One region of the Protofrankia symbiont of Coriaria myrtifolia genome, then DNA from elsewhere that is predicted to be linked to it. Evidence: riboswitches for the same ligand, from Rfam matches in the RefSeq annotation. Region 1 holds a riboswitch; the other holds the start of a gene.
The links. A riboswitch is a leader RNA that binds a small molecule or an ion and turns the genes downstream of it on or off. The one in region 1 is predicted to bind cyclic di-AMP.
Positions count from the first base shown of each region.

Region 2: another riboswitch for cyclic di-AMP. It lies ahead of CM1CMNOD_RS20295 (C40 family peptidase); the one in region 1 lies ahead of CM1CMNOD_RS10280 (transglycosylase family protein).

Region 1 covers NZ_CAAAFS010000181.1:9,120-16,917, reverse strand. The annotation lists gene CM1CMNOD_RS10285 (glycosyltransferase) at 1-749, opposite strand, end outside; cyclic di-AMP (ydaO/yuaA leader) riboswitch at 1,461-1,639, shown strand; gene CM1CMNOD_RS10280 (transglycosylase family protein) at 1,642-2,064, shown strand; gene CM1CMNOD_RS10275 (NUDIX hydrolase) at 2,296-2,796, opposite strand; gene CM1CMNOD_RS23025 (hypothetical protein) at 2,982-3,158, opposite strand; gene CM1CMNOD_RS10270 (TIGR03564 family F420-dependent LLM class oxidoreductase) at 3,162-3,896, opposite strand; gene CM1CMNOD_RS23605 (hypothetical protein) at 4,254-4,388, opposite strand; gene CM1CMNOD_RS10265 (membrane protein) at 4,390-4,884, shown strand; gene CM1CMNOD_RS10260 (hypothetical protein) at 5,011-5,310, opposite strand; gene CM1CMNOD_RS10255 (hypothetical protein) at 5,307-6,086, opposite strand; gene CM1CMNOD_RS10250 (hypothetical protein) at 6,101-6,349, shown strand; gene CM1CMNOD_RS10245 (hypothetical protein) at 6,970-7,293, opposite strand; gene CM1CMNOD_RS10240 (hypothetical protein) at 7,312-7,798, opposite strand, start outside.
Region 2 covers NZ_CAAAFS010000346.1:15,748-23,545, reverse strand. The annotation lists gene CM1CMNOD_RS20310 (type 1 glutamine amidotransferase) at 1-715, shown strand, start outside; gene CM1CMNOD_RS20305 (MarR family winged helix-turn-helix transcriptional regulator) at 854-1,381, opposite strand; gene CM1CMNOD_RS20300 (PHB depolymerase family esterase) at 1,641-2,288, shown strand; gene CM1CMNOD_RS20295 (C40 family peptidase) at 2,709-3,680, opposite strand; cyclic di-AMP (ydaO/yuaA leader) riboswitch at 3,869-4,044, opposite strand; gene CM1CMNOD_RS20290 (4-hydroxybenzoate 3-monooxygenase) at 4,568-5,848, shown strand; gene CM1CMNOD_RS20285 (hypothetical protein) at 5,858-6,220, opposite strand; gene corA (magnesium/cobalt transporter CorA) at 6,623-7,798, opposite strand, start outside.

The sequences.
Region 1 (7,798 bases):
CGCTTGACGGCCTTGGCCAGCGAGCAGTCGTCGATGACCGCGCCGCGGATGGCGGCGATCCCACCGGCGCGTTCCAGCGCGGCACGGCGCAGCAGGACGCACCCGCCGGCCGCCGCCGCCGTGCGCGCCGTCGGCCGGTTGGCCCGGCGGAACGGGTAGAGCTGGGCGAAGAAGTAGACGAACGCCGGGATGACGAGCCGCTCCCAGCGGTTGCTCGTGCGCAGCACAGCCATCAGCGACGTGAGGTCGAGCCCGCGACCGGTGGCGTGGCGGACCAGCCGGGTCACCGAGTGCGGGCCGTGAGCGATGTCGGCGTCGGTGAACAGCAGCCACCGCGCGTCGGGCCCGGCCGCGCGCACACCCTGCTCCATGGCCCACACCTTGCCCGCCCAGCCAGCCGGGCGCGGCTGGCCGTCGACGACCGTCAGCCTGTCACCGGCACCCGCGACCCGGCCGATGACGCGGGCGACCTCGCCGGTACCGTCGTCGCTGGAGTCGTCGACCAGCAGGACTCGCAGCTGCCCCGGGTAATCCTGCCCGAGCAGGGCCGGCAGGGTGTGCGGCAGCATCTCGGCCTCGTCCCGGGCCGGCACGATCACGGTGATCGCGGGCCAGCCGCCAGGTGGCTCGGTCGCGCCGGTGTCGGCGGCGTCGAGCCGGGTGCCGGTCCGCCAGAACATTCCGTGTCCGGTCGAGAGGACCAGCCAGACCAGCATCGAGAGCATCGCGCACGCCGCCAGCGTCATCATGCCGGTCAGCCTCGCAAATCAGCCGGCCGCACGCGCCCGTCGACACGGCTGTGTGGTCAGTTCCTCCCACCATGACCCGTCAATGTCCCAGTCCTCCGGGTCATGGTGCCCGTGCCACGGCACCCGGCGTCGCGTCACGGCGCCTGGCGTCGCGGCACCCGGCCGGCATCGCGTCGCCTCGGGAAGGTCACAGGCAGGCAGGCCGCCGGAAGATCGCGGCGCGAGCAAGGCGAACACGATACACGCCTTCCACACCGCCGCCAGCCCCCGGCCAGCGCTTTCTCCACGCAGGCGCTTCCGGCCATGCGACGGCTGCGTCGAAGAGCACCCCTCCGGCCACTGCCACGGCCTTCCACGATCGCCTCGACCGCTTTCCCCGGCCATTTTCGGGGAACTTCCGACGGGCATTTCCATGAACATTTCAGTGAACATTTCCGCGACGGCGGTGCCGGCGGTCACGAATTCGGCCCGGCCATCCACGCCGCGCGCAGGAACACTCGACCCGAAGCGTGGCGATATCGCCACGCTTCGCCGGCCTCACATGCCCATCCAGATAATGAGCGCGCGGGCGCGCGCGTTACCCGACGACCGGGGCGACAATCAACATCAGAAATACGGTGTGCTCATCTTCACGGCCGTCCGTCCCCTCTTGCTTTCCAGGTCGGACCCGTGCGTATGGTCTGCGCCGTGCCTTCGCGAAGAAGGCACCCGTCGGGCGACACGCCGAATCCTGCCCCGGCCGACGGAAGTCAAACCAATGGCAGGAGCGGGGGAACCAATTTTTGCGGGCGTCGCTCATCGGACGTCCTTGGGGTGAAGCCGCGGAACGCGGCCGGGCAGTCCCAGCCCGAACCCGACAGCTCACCTCGCAGGCGTGGGGAAGGACATCATCATGTCCCAGACACGTACTCGTGACGGACATACGCGTGACGGCGCGACCAGGCGCAGCAGGCGGCGCAACCGCGTGGGAATCAGGACCCGCACCCGCGCGATGATCGCCGTTCCGGCTGTTGTCGCAGCCATCGGCGGCAGCGTCGCGGTGTCCCAGCCGGCAAACGCGGCACCGGCCGCGGACCGGGTGCTCTCCGCCATCGCACAGTGTGAATCCGGTGGCGATCCGCGCGTCGTCAACGAGATCGGCGCCGGTGGGCTGTTCCAGTTCCTGCCACCCACCTGGCGAGGTGTCGGCGGGTCCGGTCTGCCGCAGCAGGCCAGCCCCGAGGAGCAGTGGAAACGCGCTCGCATCCTCTACTCGCAGCAGGGCACCGGACCGTGGTACGCGTCCAAGCACTGCTGGTCCGGAAAGATCGGCTGACCGTCCACCGACGGCACGGCCGCGTTCCTTCCGTGCTCTTTGCTCTTTCCATTTCTGTTTCCGTTTTCATGCTCGAGCCTCCCACCGGACCGGCTTCACTGATCCGGTAGACCCGGGCGGCCCGTGTCCCGGTAACCATTCGGTTCGTCCCGGGGAGCCGGCGTCATCCCGGTGGAGATCGGACTTCGGTCGGATCTCCACCGGGCGCCCGGCTGTGACTCCTGGCCGGATTCAGAGCCGGAAGCGGTCCCGGTCCACCCGGCCAAGCGGTGGACGGCGGCGTTCGAGCTCCAGCCCTATGTCGACCAGATCGATCCGCTCGAGAGCATGGACCCGTTCAAGATCGACCCATGCGGCCTGGTCGGTCGAACCGCCCACCTCGTAGCGAAGCTCACCGGCCACCACCCGGGCGGCGTAAATGACCCGCAGGGTCTGCTGGTCGGCTTCGACACCCACCGCACGCTGAAAGTTCCGACGTATCGAGTCCAGACCGAGCAGGGATTCGATCACGACGTCGTATCCGGTTTCCTCCTCGACCTCGCGGATCGCCGCGGCAAGCGGATCCTCCCCGTGATCGAGCCCGCCGCCGGGCAGCGTCCAGAACGTCTGACCCGCGCCAGCGAAGCGCGCGAGCAGCACTTTACCGTCCCGGATGCAGACCACATATGCCGCGAGTCTCAGCTCCCGGGTGAGAACCGGCTGTGCCTCCCCGTCCTCCAACAACCCACTCACCTTTGCGGCAACTCCTTCCGGCAGCGACAACCGACTCCGTCCGCCCACCCCCGCACCCAGCCGTTACGACTGTATTCGCGTGCGGCATTCGCGTGCGGCGCGGAGGATCGGCGTTCCACCGGACGGGAGAGCCAGCGGGGTGCCAGTTCTCGGCTCCGCCTGCCGGCCGGCTCGCCCCCGCCAGGTCAGCCGGCGGGCGGCGTATTGAGCGCGACGAGCAGGTCGGTCGCTGTCGCCTGCTCCCGTGCCGAACCGATCGGCTGCGCCACCAGTTCGGTGACACCGGCGCTCGCCAGTCGCCGAATCTGCCGTTCGACAGACGCCTCGTCACCGAGGATGACCGTCTCCCCCGGGCCGTCCACACCCTACCGGTCGAGGACGGCCCGGTAGCTGGGCAGCTGGCCGACCATGGCGAACCGTTGCGCGACCCACTCCCGGCGCGCGTCGGCGTCCGCGGTCACACAGACGAAGCTGAGCGCCACCACCCGGGGATCCGGCCGTCCCGCGGCGCTGGCGGCCCGGGTGATCGTCGGCACGATGTGGTCGGCGAGGGTCGCCGGGCCCGTCCAGGTCGTGACCGTGCCGTCGGCGAGCTCACCGGCGGTCCGTAGCATCGCGGGGCCGAGCGCGCCGATCAGCAGCGACGGCGGCTTGCCGCCCGGCACGTCAACGGCGCCGACGGCGGTGAGGGACGCGCCCTGGTGGGTGACGCTCTCCCCGTGCAGCAGCGGGACCAGCACGGACAGGTACTCCCGCAGGTACGCCACGGGCCGGTCGAACGAGTAGCCGAACTGGCCCTCGACGATGGGCCGATGGCTCACCCCGATGCCCAGGGTGAGCCGGTTGCCCACGGCCGCCTGCACCGTCAGCGCCTGGCTGGCGAGCACCAGCGGATGGCGGGGATAGGTCGGCACCACCGCTGTCCCGACCTCGATACCGGGTGCCTCCCGGCCCACGACCGCCAGCGCGGTGAGCGCGTCCCACCCGCCGAACTGGGTCATCCAGGCGCTGGCGAAGCCGGCCTTTGCCCCGTCACGGGCCGCCGCCACGACCGCGTCCAGTGACCGCCCCTGATCGTCCAGGTATATCCCGACACGCATCGGATCCTGCTTTCGCTCATATATGATCACCAGTAGGCCCGGTATCGCCGGAGGCGGTGAGACTGATTACTTTCAGTAACTCCACGGCCGCCTACGTGACCATGCGGTACATCGCTCGCAGATGGCCACCAGCCGTCGGCCGCACGGGTACCTCGGAGGGTGCGCGGCCAAGAAGCCCGCCCGCGTCCCAGGCGTCCAGTCGTGATCGTGAAGCTGGCGCCCAGGTGCGGGGAGCGCGGACGATTTACATAAAGTGAGTGTGCCTCCGGCTACCGGTCAGCTTCGCCATTTCGGCTGTGGCCCCGCTGTGGTCCTCACAACGCCCACGCCCGCGCCGCCTACGACACCGCAACGGCATCAGCGGAGCGCGCGTCTGCTGGCTTCGACCGGGACGAGCGCGGCTGGTGGAGGCGAGGCCAGCGGGCCAGCCCGGTAGCCCACACCCTGAAGGTCACTGGCCGACGCCGCGGCGTCGGAGGCGAGGATTGTCACCGTGACGAAATTCTTCCTGATCCTGCACGTTCTGGCCGCTGTCCTCACCATCGGCCCGGTCGCCGTCGCCGCCAGCATGTTCCCTCCGGCCCTGCGTCACTCCCAGGCCAACCCCGGCGATCCGGCCGCTGTCGCATCCCTGCGCATCCTGTACCGCATCTGCTCGGTCTACGCCCTCGTCGGTGTCGCCGTACCCGCTCTCGGGTTCGCCACCGCGGGTGAAATGAGTGTCACGGGCAACGCCTGGGTGATCGCCTCGATCATCCTCACCGCGGGCGCGGCCATCGTCCTGGCTCTGCTCGTCCTGCCTGGCCAGCGCGACGCCCTCCATGCCGTCGACGCCGCCGCGCAGGCCACAGCGAGCGCCGACGCCACCGCTGCCCTCGACGCGCGGGCCGGCGCACGCCTGGCAATGCTCACCGGCGCCTTCAACCTGCTCTGGGTGACCGTCACCATCCTAATGATCGTCAGACCCGGCTCCACCACCGGAGCCTGACCCACCCGTAGGTGAAAACCGCCATCCCCCCAGCGGAAACCACCTACACCCGCGGCAAGCGTAGGTGGAAACCGCTACCGAAACGACGGAAACCACCTACGCTTGTCCGCGGACAGCCTCCGACAGTCATCTGACGATATCCAGGCCGATGGCTTTCAGCAGGTCGGCAAGCCATACCAGGCCGTACGTCGTGACTTTCGACGGATCGGCCAACGCCGACTGTAGATCGGCCAACGACTCACTGAGCTGTCCGACAGTCAGATCCGTTGGCTGCGCGTAGACATCGTAGAGCAGCTCCCGCGGAATCGACCAGAAGTAATCTTTGTCGAGAGACACCTCCGTCCCCGCTTCCTGTCGCAGATGTTCGATCAGAAGAGCGAACGCGGCGGTGAGCGTCTCAAGCGGGACGGACACGTGCTCACTCACTGGCCACCGCCCCTAAGAATTTTGAAAATCTGCTTCCGAAAAGCTGGGATCTCCTGTTCCAGATGGCGTATACGTCCACCGATGATTCGTTGCCGAATCATCGGTATCGGCGCACACTCAAGAATACCTTGGTCATCGAATACGTCAGGATCGGCCCGGTACGCTTCCAGTTTAGCCCGATGTTCTTCGATCTGCCGCTGAAGCGATCTGACGGCCCGCTGTTCGGATGCCGTCAGCCCGCGGCCAGCGGCTTTCGAGGTGTCACGAAGGGCGTCGCTGCCGACCATGAGCATCCGGCCGTCAGGAGTCACGGTCATGGCGAAACCCTGACGGGCAGCGCGCAGGTTGGCAGCCATGACGGCAAGATGCGCTTCGCAGGCATTGAGCACCCGGTGGGTATGAACCACAGCGGCGCGCAGGACACCAGCGGCGACACCTCCTCCACGCTGGACCTGGCCGGCACCACGGCCAAGACCGGCGGTGCTGAGACCTCGACTACCGGGGATACAGCCGAGCAGGGCGAAGCCGACGTCCCATCGGGATGCCTGGCCGTTGGCATACCGGGCCAAGGCATCGGTCAGGAGCACGAGCGCAGCTGCGGACACCATCCATGCGACCGGCCCGCCGACGACCATAGCGGCCACCCCGAGGACCGCAACGGTGCTGGTCGCGAGGCCGATGGCAACATGCCAGACCCTGCCAGCGGCCTGTGGGATTTTCTCCCAGGACCACCACGGCTTGTCCCGGATCCCCGCGTGGGAGGCGCGCCGGATCATCGATACGCAGGTCCGTGCCGCATCCTGACGTAGCTGCTTCGCCGCCAGCGCGCGAGCTGACGGGCAGCATCCAGATCATCCTGTACGGCCTGTACGGCCTGTACGGCCTGTACGGCCTGTACGGCCTGTACGGCCTGTACGGCCTGTACAGAGTCTCGCAACTGCTCCAGCCGGGCCTGCGCGACCCGCTGGTCTCGGATCGCCTGTGTCACCTGCACCGGATCAGGCAAAGGAAGATCCATCGCGTGGGGGTGGGAACCTGACTCCAGAGCCATGATCCTCCGCGTCGCGGACGACAGCGCGGTCTGCGCCGAGCCGACAAGGATCTGAGCGGGCTCGCGGCGGGCTCGCGGCGGGCTCGCGGCGGGCTCGCGCTTCCCGCCCCCGCGCAAGTGCCCGGTCGGCCTGTACCTGCGCGGAATCCAGGACCGGCGCATAGACGCGCAGCGCATCACCGGCCATCTGATACGACGTCGCAAGCTTCTGTAGCTGGCCGGGGAATATATCCAGCTCCCCCGAAACGCATCTCCCGCGGAACCAGTCCATACATGGATCACTTCACCGGTGGCTATCGCGGTGAGCTGCTTATGGGCGTGTTCGACGTCAGCGGCAAACGCCAGAAACCGTCGGGCCAGCTCCCGCACCGCGAACGGATCGCCCGGAGCCGGATCGCCATCGAGATCAGGTATCGGCCAGTCCGTCGGACGGTTCACCTTCCAGACCCGCCGGAGACGAGCGAGCGTGTGCCCCGCGGAACCGACGCATCGGAAAGTGCGGGCGGAAAGCGCTGTCGGGGCGACCGAAACCGCCTACGGTCGAGGTGGATACAGGTGAAAAAAATTTGTCGGGGCGCCGGAAACCACCTACGCCTCCTCTGGAATGCTCAACCGAATACCGTGTTTTCGAGGCCTTCCAGGGCGGTGGTTACCGCGGTGACGGTGCCGGCACCCAGCAGCAGGCCGCGTAGGAGGCGGGAGATCCGGCCACGGTCCGGCGCGTCCGCGGTGAGTTCCTCCTCGAGCTCGTCGGTCGCCCGCCGCATCCCGTCCGGGTCCGTAAGATCGTCGGCGTTGTCCCGCAGCGCGGCGCGCAGGTTCTCCAGCGCGCCGCGCGTCGCAGCCGGGACGGCGATCTGGTTGGTGACCTGGTTGTTGTCCCCGAAGACGTTCCCCTGGCCCGACACCGAACCAATGTTGTACGTGCTCACGCTGCTTCTCCCCTGGGACTATCCGCCCTGCTGAGCATTGGTTACCTGCGCCTGGTCGCCGAAGACGTTGCCCTGGCCACTGACCTCGTTGACATTGAAGATGTTGCCGTTGTGAATGTTGTTGATCACCTGCTCGCTGTGCCGCTCGAACTCCGAGGTATCGACGTTGTGCCTTCGCAGGAACTCCACGATGTTCTCGAGAACCCGCCGCTGCAGCGTCTCGAGGTACAGACGCTGGTCCACGTCGGCGTAGTAGTAGTCCTTCAGGTCGGCGGCAACCTCCGCACGAACGCTGCGACGGGCCCCGTAGTCGATGACGACACCAGGGCGGATGCGATCCCGCCGCGTCGCCAGCGACCGCCACCCGCGCAAGGTGAAAGACGGGCGGAAGTTCTGCTTGAAGGTCTGTTTAACGGCGGTCACGAAACGGTCCCAGTGTTCCATCGGAACGGTGGTGACCGCGAGGCAGGGGGCGCCCAGTGGAGGCATGGCAACGGACACACCC
Region 2 (7,798 bases), on a different contig from region 1:
GATCTACCCGGAGCTGCTCGGGACGTACGGCGACGGTGGCAACGCGACCGTGCTGGCGCAGCGGCTGCGCTGGCGCGGCCTGCCGGCCGAGGTGATCGGCGTCCCGGCCGGGGAGCCGGTGCCGGCCGGGTGTGACATCTATCTGCTCGGCGGCGGTGAGGACGAGCCGCAGGTGCTGGCCGCCGAGGGGCTGCGCCAGAACAACGCCATCGCGCACGCGGTGGCCCAGGGCGCTGTTGTGCTCGCGGTGTGTGCCGGATACCAGGTGATCGGCGTGTCCTTCCCCGGTGGTGAGGGCCGGATCCACGACGGCCTGGGCCTGGTGGACGTGGAGACGCGACGCTCGTTCGAGCAGCCGGTGCCGCCGCGCGCGGTCGGTGACATCGTCGTCGAACCCGCCCCCGAGCTCGCGCTGCCGTTGCTGCTCGGCTACGAGAACCATGGGGGACGCACCCGGACCCTGCCCAACGGGCACGGCCGGCCGCTCGGGACCGTGCGCAAGGGGGTCGGTAACGGCACCCCGGACCACACCGACGGTGTCGTGGACGGGCGTGTGATCGGTACCTATCTGCACGGTCCGGTCCTCGCGCAGAACCCGGCCCTGGCCGACCTGCTGTTGTCCTGGGTGCACGGCTGGCTGCCGGAACTGGCCGGCCCGCCGGAGACGGAGGTGCTGCGGCAGGCGCGCCTGCACGCCCTGGACGTCCACGCCTAACGTCTGCCCCGGGGCCACGCCGGGGCCCTTGTGCTCTGGGGCCCCTGTGACCTGGGGTCGTGCCCGACTCGGGGTGAGGAGTCGCGAAGAATCTTCCGTGGGCGCGGGGAGAGGCGTCCTACCGCTCGGTGTTCGGTGTCAGTCCGTCCCGGCGGTCGGCGGGGTGGCGGGTGCGGGACACGGCTCGTCGTGCTGCGGTGGCAGGTAGCTGCGGTCGTGTTCAGCGATCGCCACGTTCAGCCGGCCCAGCAGCGCGCCGAAGACGCTGAGCTCTTCCTGGCCCCAGGTCCGTATCAGGATGTTGATCTTTTCTACCCGTGCGGAGCGGGTGGCGAGGTAGCGTTGCTGGCCGCGGGTGCTGAGCTTCACCAGCGTCGCCCGCCGGTCGCTGGGATCAGTGGTGCGTTCCACCAGCCCGGCCGCGGCAAGCGCGGCAACCTGGCGGCTCACCGTGGAGATGTCCAGGGCGAACACCGTGCCCAGGGTGGTCAGCCGTACGGCGCCGTGTTCGTGGATGTGGCTGAGCAGCAGGTAGGCCGAGCGGTCCAGAACCGTCCCGGAGTCGTCGGCGATGGCCATCCGGAAGCGTTCGGCGCGCCGGCCGAACACCGACAGCTCGTGTTCGATCTTGATCAGTCGATGGTCGAGTTCCTGACCACTGTCCACTTCGGCCTCACCCCTGTTCCGGCAGCCGTATGCCCCGCAATCCGATGTTGTCGAGATTCTGGTGGATACACCACGTCAACGAACGAGCCGTGCCGTGGTTGCCGTACCGGCCATGCTTGTTTGACTACTTTTAGTGATCATTTGGTGTCGCAAGCTGGTCGGGTGTGAGGCAGCGCACTCCGGGTAGGTCCCGACTTGTCCACGACGCGAGGCGAATCAGCCGAATCGACGGCTCCTGGTGTGGTTCGGTTGTCTCGTGGTGTCGAATCCGCTGAAAGCCGGGAAACAGCTATGGGCCAAGAACCGCAAGCGGGTGCTGATCATCGGTGCCGTGCTCGTGGTCGCCTGGATCTACGTGTCCCGTTCGGGTAACCCGGACACCGAGCGGGCAAAGATACCGACGGGGTACCTCTCCGCCGAACGCGAGCTCACCGTTCATGCCGACGCCGACCCCGGCAAGCCGCTGCCGCTGGTCCTCGTCCTGCATGACGACAACAGCGACGCGGGCGCGATCGAAAAGATCACCGAGGCCTCGACGCTCGCCGACCGACGGGACTTCGCCGTGGTCTACCCGGAAGCCGTGGACGGCGAATGGAGGTTGGACGATCCTCAGGGCGCGGACGTGCAGTACCTGCGTGACGTCGTGCGCTACGTGTCGCAGGAGCGGTCGAAGATCGATCAGTCCCGGATCTACATCTGGGGCCTTGGCGAAGGTGGGCGTGCCGCCCTCGCGGTTGCCTGCGCGGCGCCCGACAACGGGCTGAAGTTTGTCGCCGTCGCGACGGTGGGGTCGGTCGGGCAGAGCCCGAGCTGCTCGCCAGAAACCCATGTCCAGCATGTCGACGGGGCGTGGAACGAGCGGATCACGCGCGCTCTGTGGGACTTCTCCAGGCAGTTCAAGGCGTAGGAGCGGGCGTCCGGTCGTCCGCCGTGGCTTGGGGAACTCGCGGAGGAGACGCCTTGAGGGGAGCTTCGGTCTCGGCCGGGCATCCGGTCGGTGAGAGGGGGCGGCTCCCGCCGACCGGCCGGACTGTGGGGGGGGTCCAGTACGACCGGCCGGCGGAAGCCTCTTGTTCCGCCGGGCTTTCCGAGCTGGGGGGGTTGGCTCGGTCCGACCAGCGGAAGTCATCATCGCGGGATGCCGCCCGCGGAGTGCCGCCAGGCCGGTGTCGACATCGACAACTTCGACCTGGCGGCAAGGTTCACGCACAACCGGAGGGGGAGGCTGTGTGGGAACCCGCCTGTGAATTGTGTTTATAAGGTTTGGTTGTCAGTACACGAAGCCATGTACTGACAACCAGCTGCGGACGCGGGCTGATCGGTTCAGTCAGAGAACCCGGCCGACAGAATACGACGTGGTGTAGAGGGGCCTCAGTGAGACGACGTCGCCTGACTTGGGCGCCACCCACATCTTACCATCGCCCGCATAAATGCCAACATGGTAGATATTACCTGGCGTGCCGTAGAAAATCAGATCACCCGGCTGCTTGTTGTACTGCGATATCCGGGTGGTCGCCTGGTACTGTGCCTCGGCAGTGCGGGGGAGGTTGCGTCCCAACTGCTTGAAGACGTACTGGATCAGCCCCGAGCAGTCGAAAGTGTAGGGGCCCTCCGCGCCGTAGACGTAGGGCTTGCCGGCCTGCTGGGCCGCAAGATACACCGCCCGTTCGCCGAACGAGCTGGCGACTGCGAGTGCGCCTGAGACGGCGCTGCTCAAGGCCGAGCCACTGACGCGGGCAGTCTGGGAAGGCCGGGGCGCCGGGGTATTGGGGATCACGGTCAACGTGCCGACGTTGGTCGACCGTGTCGACCGCAGAGCGTCGGTTCCGTCGAAAATCGCGGTGACCTGCGTGGTGGTGAGAACCTTGGCAGTGTAACTGGTGAAGCCCTGCTCGTTGGTGTAAAGGTGCTTGAAGGTCGCCCATCCCTCCGGCAGCTTCACCTGGACCTTGACGAGCTGGTTGGCCAGCGGCGCGTGGGTGACCGCGTCCTCAAGATGAAATCCCACCTCCACCGGCTGGTCTGCCTTCACGGAGACGTCCGAATTCGTGACTTTGAGCACGACACCGGTCTTGGGATGCAGGTCGGTCTGGTTGAGCACCTGACTGGTGACCGATCCGGAACCGCCCGTGGACAGCGGATTGATGGTGGAGGTGCGCAGGCTGGCCAGCGACGCCTGGCCACCGAATTGTGATCCGAGCGTTATGGGCGAGGTGACGGAAGCATCGTCGGAATTTGAGTCGGCTGTGGCACATCCGGCCAGGGCGACACCGGACACCGCGACGGTACCGGTGGTCATCACGGCGACAGCGGCCCGAGCTCGCGAGCGGCCCGTTCCGGACTGCTGCGTGGGCGCGCGATGTCGGCCACGTGTCGGGCGGTCGACGTGCCGGTCGATCTGCTGCCGGCGGGGTGACGGCGAAGCCGTCTGCGACGAACGCGATCGTAGTGCCGGATCAGGCTGCACATCATGCGCAGACAAGGTTGTGATCCTTCCCGTTCGCCTGCGAGGTGAGCTGTCGGGTTCGGGCTGGGCTGCCCGGTGGGTCGCGCGACCATCGCGCTGCGCACTTCACCCCGAGGACGACACCGCGGTTCGGTGCCGCCCGGTGGAGGATGGGTCCCCCGCTCCTGCCCTGGTGACGACTCGGAGGGAACACCGGGACCGCGGGCAGGATTCGGCAGTTCGGCCCGGTGTGTCGTGCCGTCGACGCGAGACTAGTTCATACGGATGGCGCTAGTAAACACTAGTCCCTCACAACTACCCCAAGTAGTTGTATGAAGTGTCATAACCGGCTGTTCTACCCCATCCTCCTTCGCCGGCCGGGGCGGCGTCGGGTGCGACCAGCTGGCTTGTGACCTTTGGTCGCTCGGCTGACGTGCCGCTTTCCGTGACTTGCGGGATGCGGAGGATGACAATACGCCATAGCGGCGGCAGATGGTCGACTGGGGGCCTTCGGGCACGGATAGTCAACAATATCGCTACTTTAGGTAGCGATCAGCGCTATCCGCCAGCAACACTCCGCTCCTTTTGCGAAAATTGTCCGGTTGGTTGGTGCCGGGCTGTCGGCCTCCTGACGCGTGTCGGAATGTGACGTCGTACTCTGGCAGTGCCTCGCCCGGATCGGTTCGTCCGGGTCAGCCATGTGATCAGGGCAGTATGGCGGGTGATCAGGAATCGTGTCGATGCTCCCGGGGGAGGCGCTCGCCGTGACGCGCTCCGCTCCGGGGTCTGCACCGGACGGGCACGGCGCGCTCCAGCCGGGCGCGTCTGCCTCGCGGCCGCGTCCTCGCCGGGTGGGCGTCGTTGTGATTGGCGCGGGTGTCGCGGGCCTGGTGGCGGCGGTCGTACTGGCTCGTCGGGGTATCGACACGCTCGTGCTCGAGGCTGCCAGTCGGGCCAGGGTGGAAAGCCGTCCACGTGCCGGGCTGCTCGGGCCGGCGGCGGTGGACGCCCTGGAGCGCAACGGGCTTGCCGACGGCCTGCGGGCCGAAGGTGCGCCACACCACAACTGTGAGCTCCGGCATCGTCGCAGAGCGTTTGTCGTCGAGTATGATCGCCACGCGGGCGGACGCCATCACGTCGTCTACCCGCAGCAGGAGCTCGTCGCCGATCTGGTTGCCGCCTACCTTGCCGCGGGTGGCGTCATCGAGTTCGGCGTCACTGACGTGATGTTGGACGCGCTGACCTCCGACCATCCCGCCGTCTCGTTCGTCACGGCCGACGGGCAGCGGCAGACAGTGGAAAGCCGTTTCATCGCGGGCTGCGACGGTCATCACGGCGTTTCCCGCGGATCGATCCCCGAGGGCGCGTTGCGCCACATCCGACAGCGCGACAGCGCATGGGCCTGGCTCGCCGTCCTGGCCGCGGTCGCCCCGTCCACGGATAAGATCATTTATGGGGTCAGCCCGCGGGGATTCGCCGGCCACATGCTGCGTGACCACCGGACAAGCCGCTTCTATCTACAGGTGGAGGCCACGGCCGACGCCGCGGACTGGTCGGCCGAGCGGATCTGGGAGGAACTGCACGCCCGGCTCGCCGTGGACGCCGACTGGCAACTGGCGGAAGGGCCGTTGCTGGAGCCGCCGAACGTCATCGCGATGGACTCGGTCTTCTACGAACCGATGCGGTTCGGACGTCTCATACTCGCCGGGGACGCCGCGCGCCGGGTACCACCGGCGGCGGCCAAGGGCGCCGGGCTCGCCATCGTCGACGGTGAGACGCTCGCGCTCGCAGTGGCGGCAGCCCTGCACGACGCGGACGAACGTCCGCTGAACGCCTACTCCGAGGTGTGCCTGGGCCGGGCCTGGCTGGCGCAGGAAGCATCGACGAAACTTCTGCAGCTGGTCAACGTCGAACTTGCCGACCCGTTCGCCCGGCGCCTGCAGGACGTTCGCCTGGACCGGCTCCGAACCTCACCGGTCGCCGCTGCCGAATTCGCGGACCACTACCTCTCCCCTCGTTAGGGCGTGTCGTTACTGGTGGCGGGTGCGGGGAGGCGGCCGGCGGGAGAGCAGACCGGAGGTCTGTAGGACCTGGAGTTCGATCGCGAGTTCGTGGACCTCCGGCGGCAGCGAGCGATGGCTGGCGGCCAGAGCGGCCAGAGCGGTCTGTGTTCGGTCCGCGAGGCTGTCCAGAGCACGCTGGTGCGTACGCATCTGGGCGCGCTCGTCCTGAATCGCGCGCAGCGTCTCCTCCTGCCAGTGCCGGGCACGCATCAGGTCCTCGCTGGCGCTCGCGGCCTGCCGCTCGGCGTCTTCCAGGCGTCCGAGCAGGTGGTCGAGCTGCTCCAACCTTGCCGCGAGCTCTGCGACAAGGTCGCTGCGGACGGTGTTCATCGATGGGGTCATCGGCCCGCGCCGCCCTCGTCGTGGAGATGCGGGACGACGGCGCGCTGGCTGCCGGCGCCAAAGGTACGGCCGAGGATCGGGAGCCGCCGCTTGCCGCCGAGCGAGGATCGGGAGAACCGAGTAGGGAACGGCCCCCTGTGAAAGCCCGACACGATCCATTACGGTAGCTGACAGCGTGGTCCTCGTGAATCCCGACGGGGAGGTCACGCCATGGGACAACCGGTACAATACGATCGAATCGTACAATTGGTCGTATGGCTGGCCACATGTCATGAGGCCAAGCTGGCCGCATGACACGGCTGGTCGCGTGGATTGCCCGCCGGGCGCGGCGGCTGGCCGGGCCGTCCCGATCCGCGCGGCCGAGGGTCCAGCGGATTCGGCGGATTCGGCTCAGAGCCATCCGTTCCGTTTGAACGCCCGGTACAGGAAAAAACAGACCGTCGCCATCAGGCAGAGGACCGCCGGGTATCCCCAGATCTGGCGCAGTTCGGGCATGTGCTCGAAGTTCATACCGTAGATACCGGCTATCGCGGTGGGCACCGCGGCGATGGCGACCCAGGCGCTGATACGGCGCATGTCCTCGTTCTGCGCGATGGTGACCTGCGTCAGGGTCGCCTGCAGTATCGAGGAGAGCAGTTCGTCGAACCGGGCGATTCGCGCGGTGACCTCCTCAAGGTGGTCGGCGACGTCCCGGAAGTACGCCCGGATTCGTGGGTCGATCCCGATGACGCCGGGCTCGGCCAGCGCGCGCAGCGGTGCGTACAGCGGTATTATTGCGTGTTTGAACTCGAGGACCTCCCGTTTGAGCTGGTAGACCTTGCCGGTGTCGGGCCGCAGCGACCGCTGGAAGACCGACGCCTCGATGGCGTCGATGTCGACCTCTATTTTTTCGGTGACGGCCAGGTAGTCGTCGACGATCTGGTCGCAGATGGCGTGCAGGACGGCTGACGGCCCGTGTCGGAGCACCTGCGGCTGCGCCTCCAACCGGCTGCGGAGGCTCTGTAGTCCGCCGTGTTCGCCGTGCCGCACGGTGACGACGAAGTCGTGGCCGAGGAAGACCATGACCTCGCCGGTGTGCACGATCTCGGATGTCGCCGTCAGCTCCTCGTGATCCACATAGCAGACGGTCTTGAGGACGACGAAAAGTGTCTCCGCGTACTGCTCCATCTTCGGGCGCTGGTGCGCGTTGACGGCATCCTCGACCGCGAGCGGATGCAGCCCGTACACGTCTGCGATGGCGGTCAGTTCGGCCGCGGTCGGCTGGTAGAGGCCGAGCCAGACGAAGCTGTTGCGCTGTTCGCGGGCTGCCCGTAGCGCGTCGACATGGTCGACGGGGTGTGGATCACGATGGCCGTCCCGGTAGACCTCGCAGGCGACCACCCGTCCCAAGGGGGCCGAGGGAGCTTCCTGACGCTGCCGGCGTCCCTTCGGGTGCAGCCGGACCAGGGAAACCCGCCTGGTAACGGCTTCCGTCAGCCAGGCAGTCGCGGTCCCACGGTCGGCGTGGCCCCGGGAGAAAAGATGATGCTCGCTGTGACGGTCGTCGGAATTGTCACCGAATTTCTG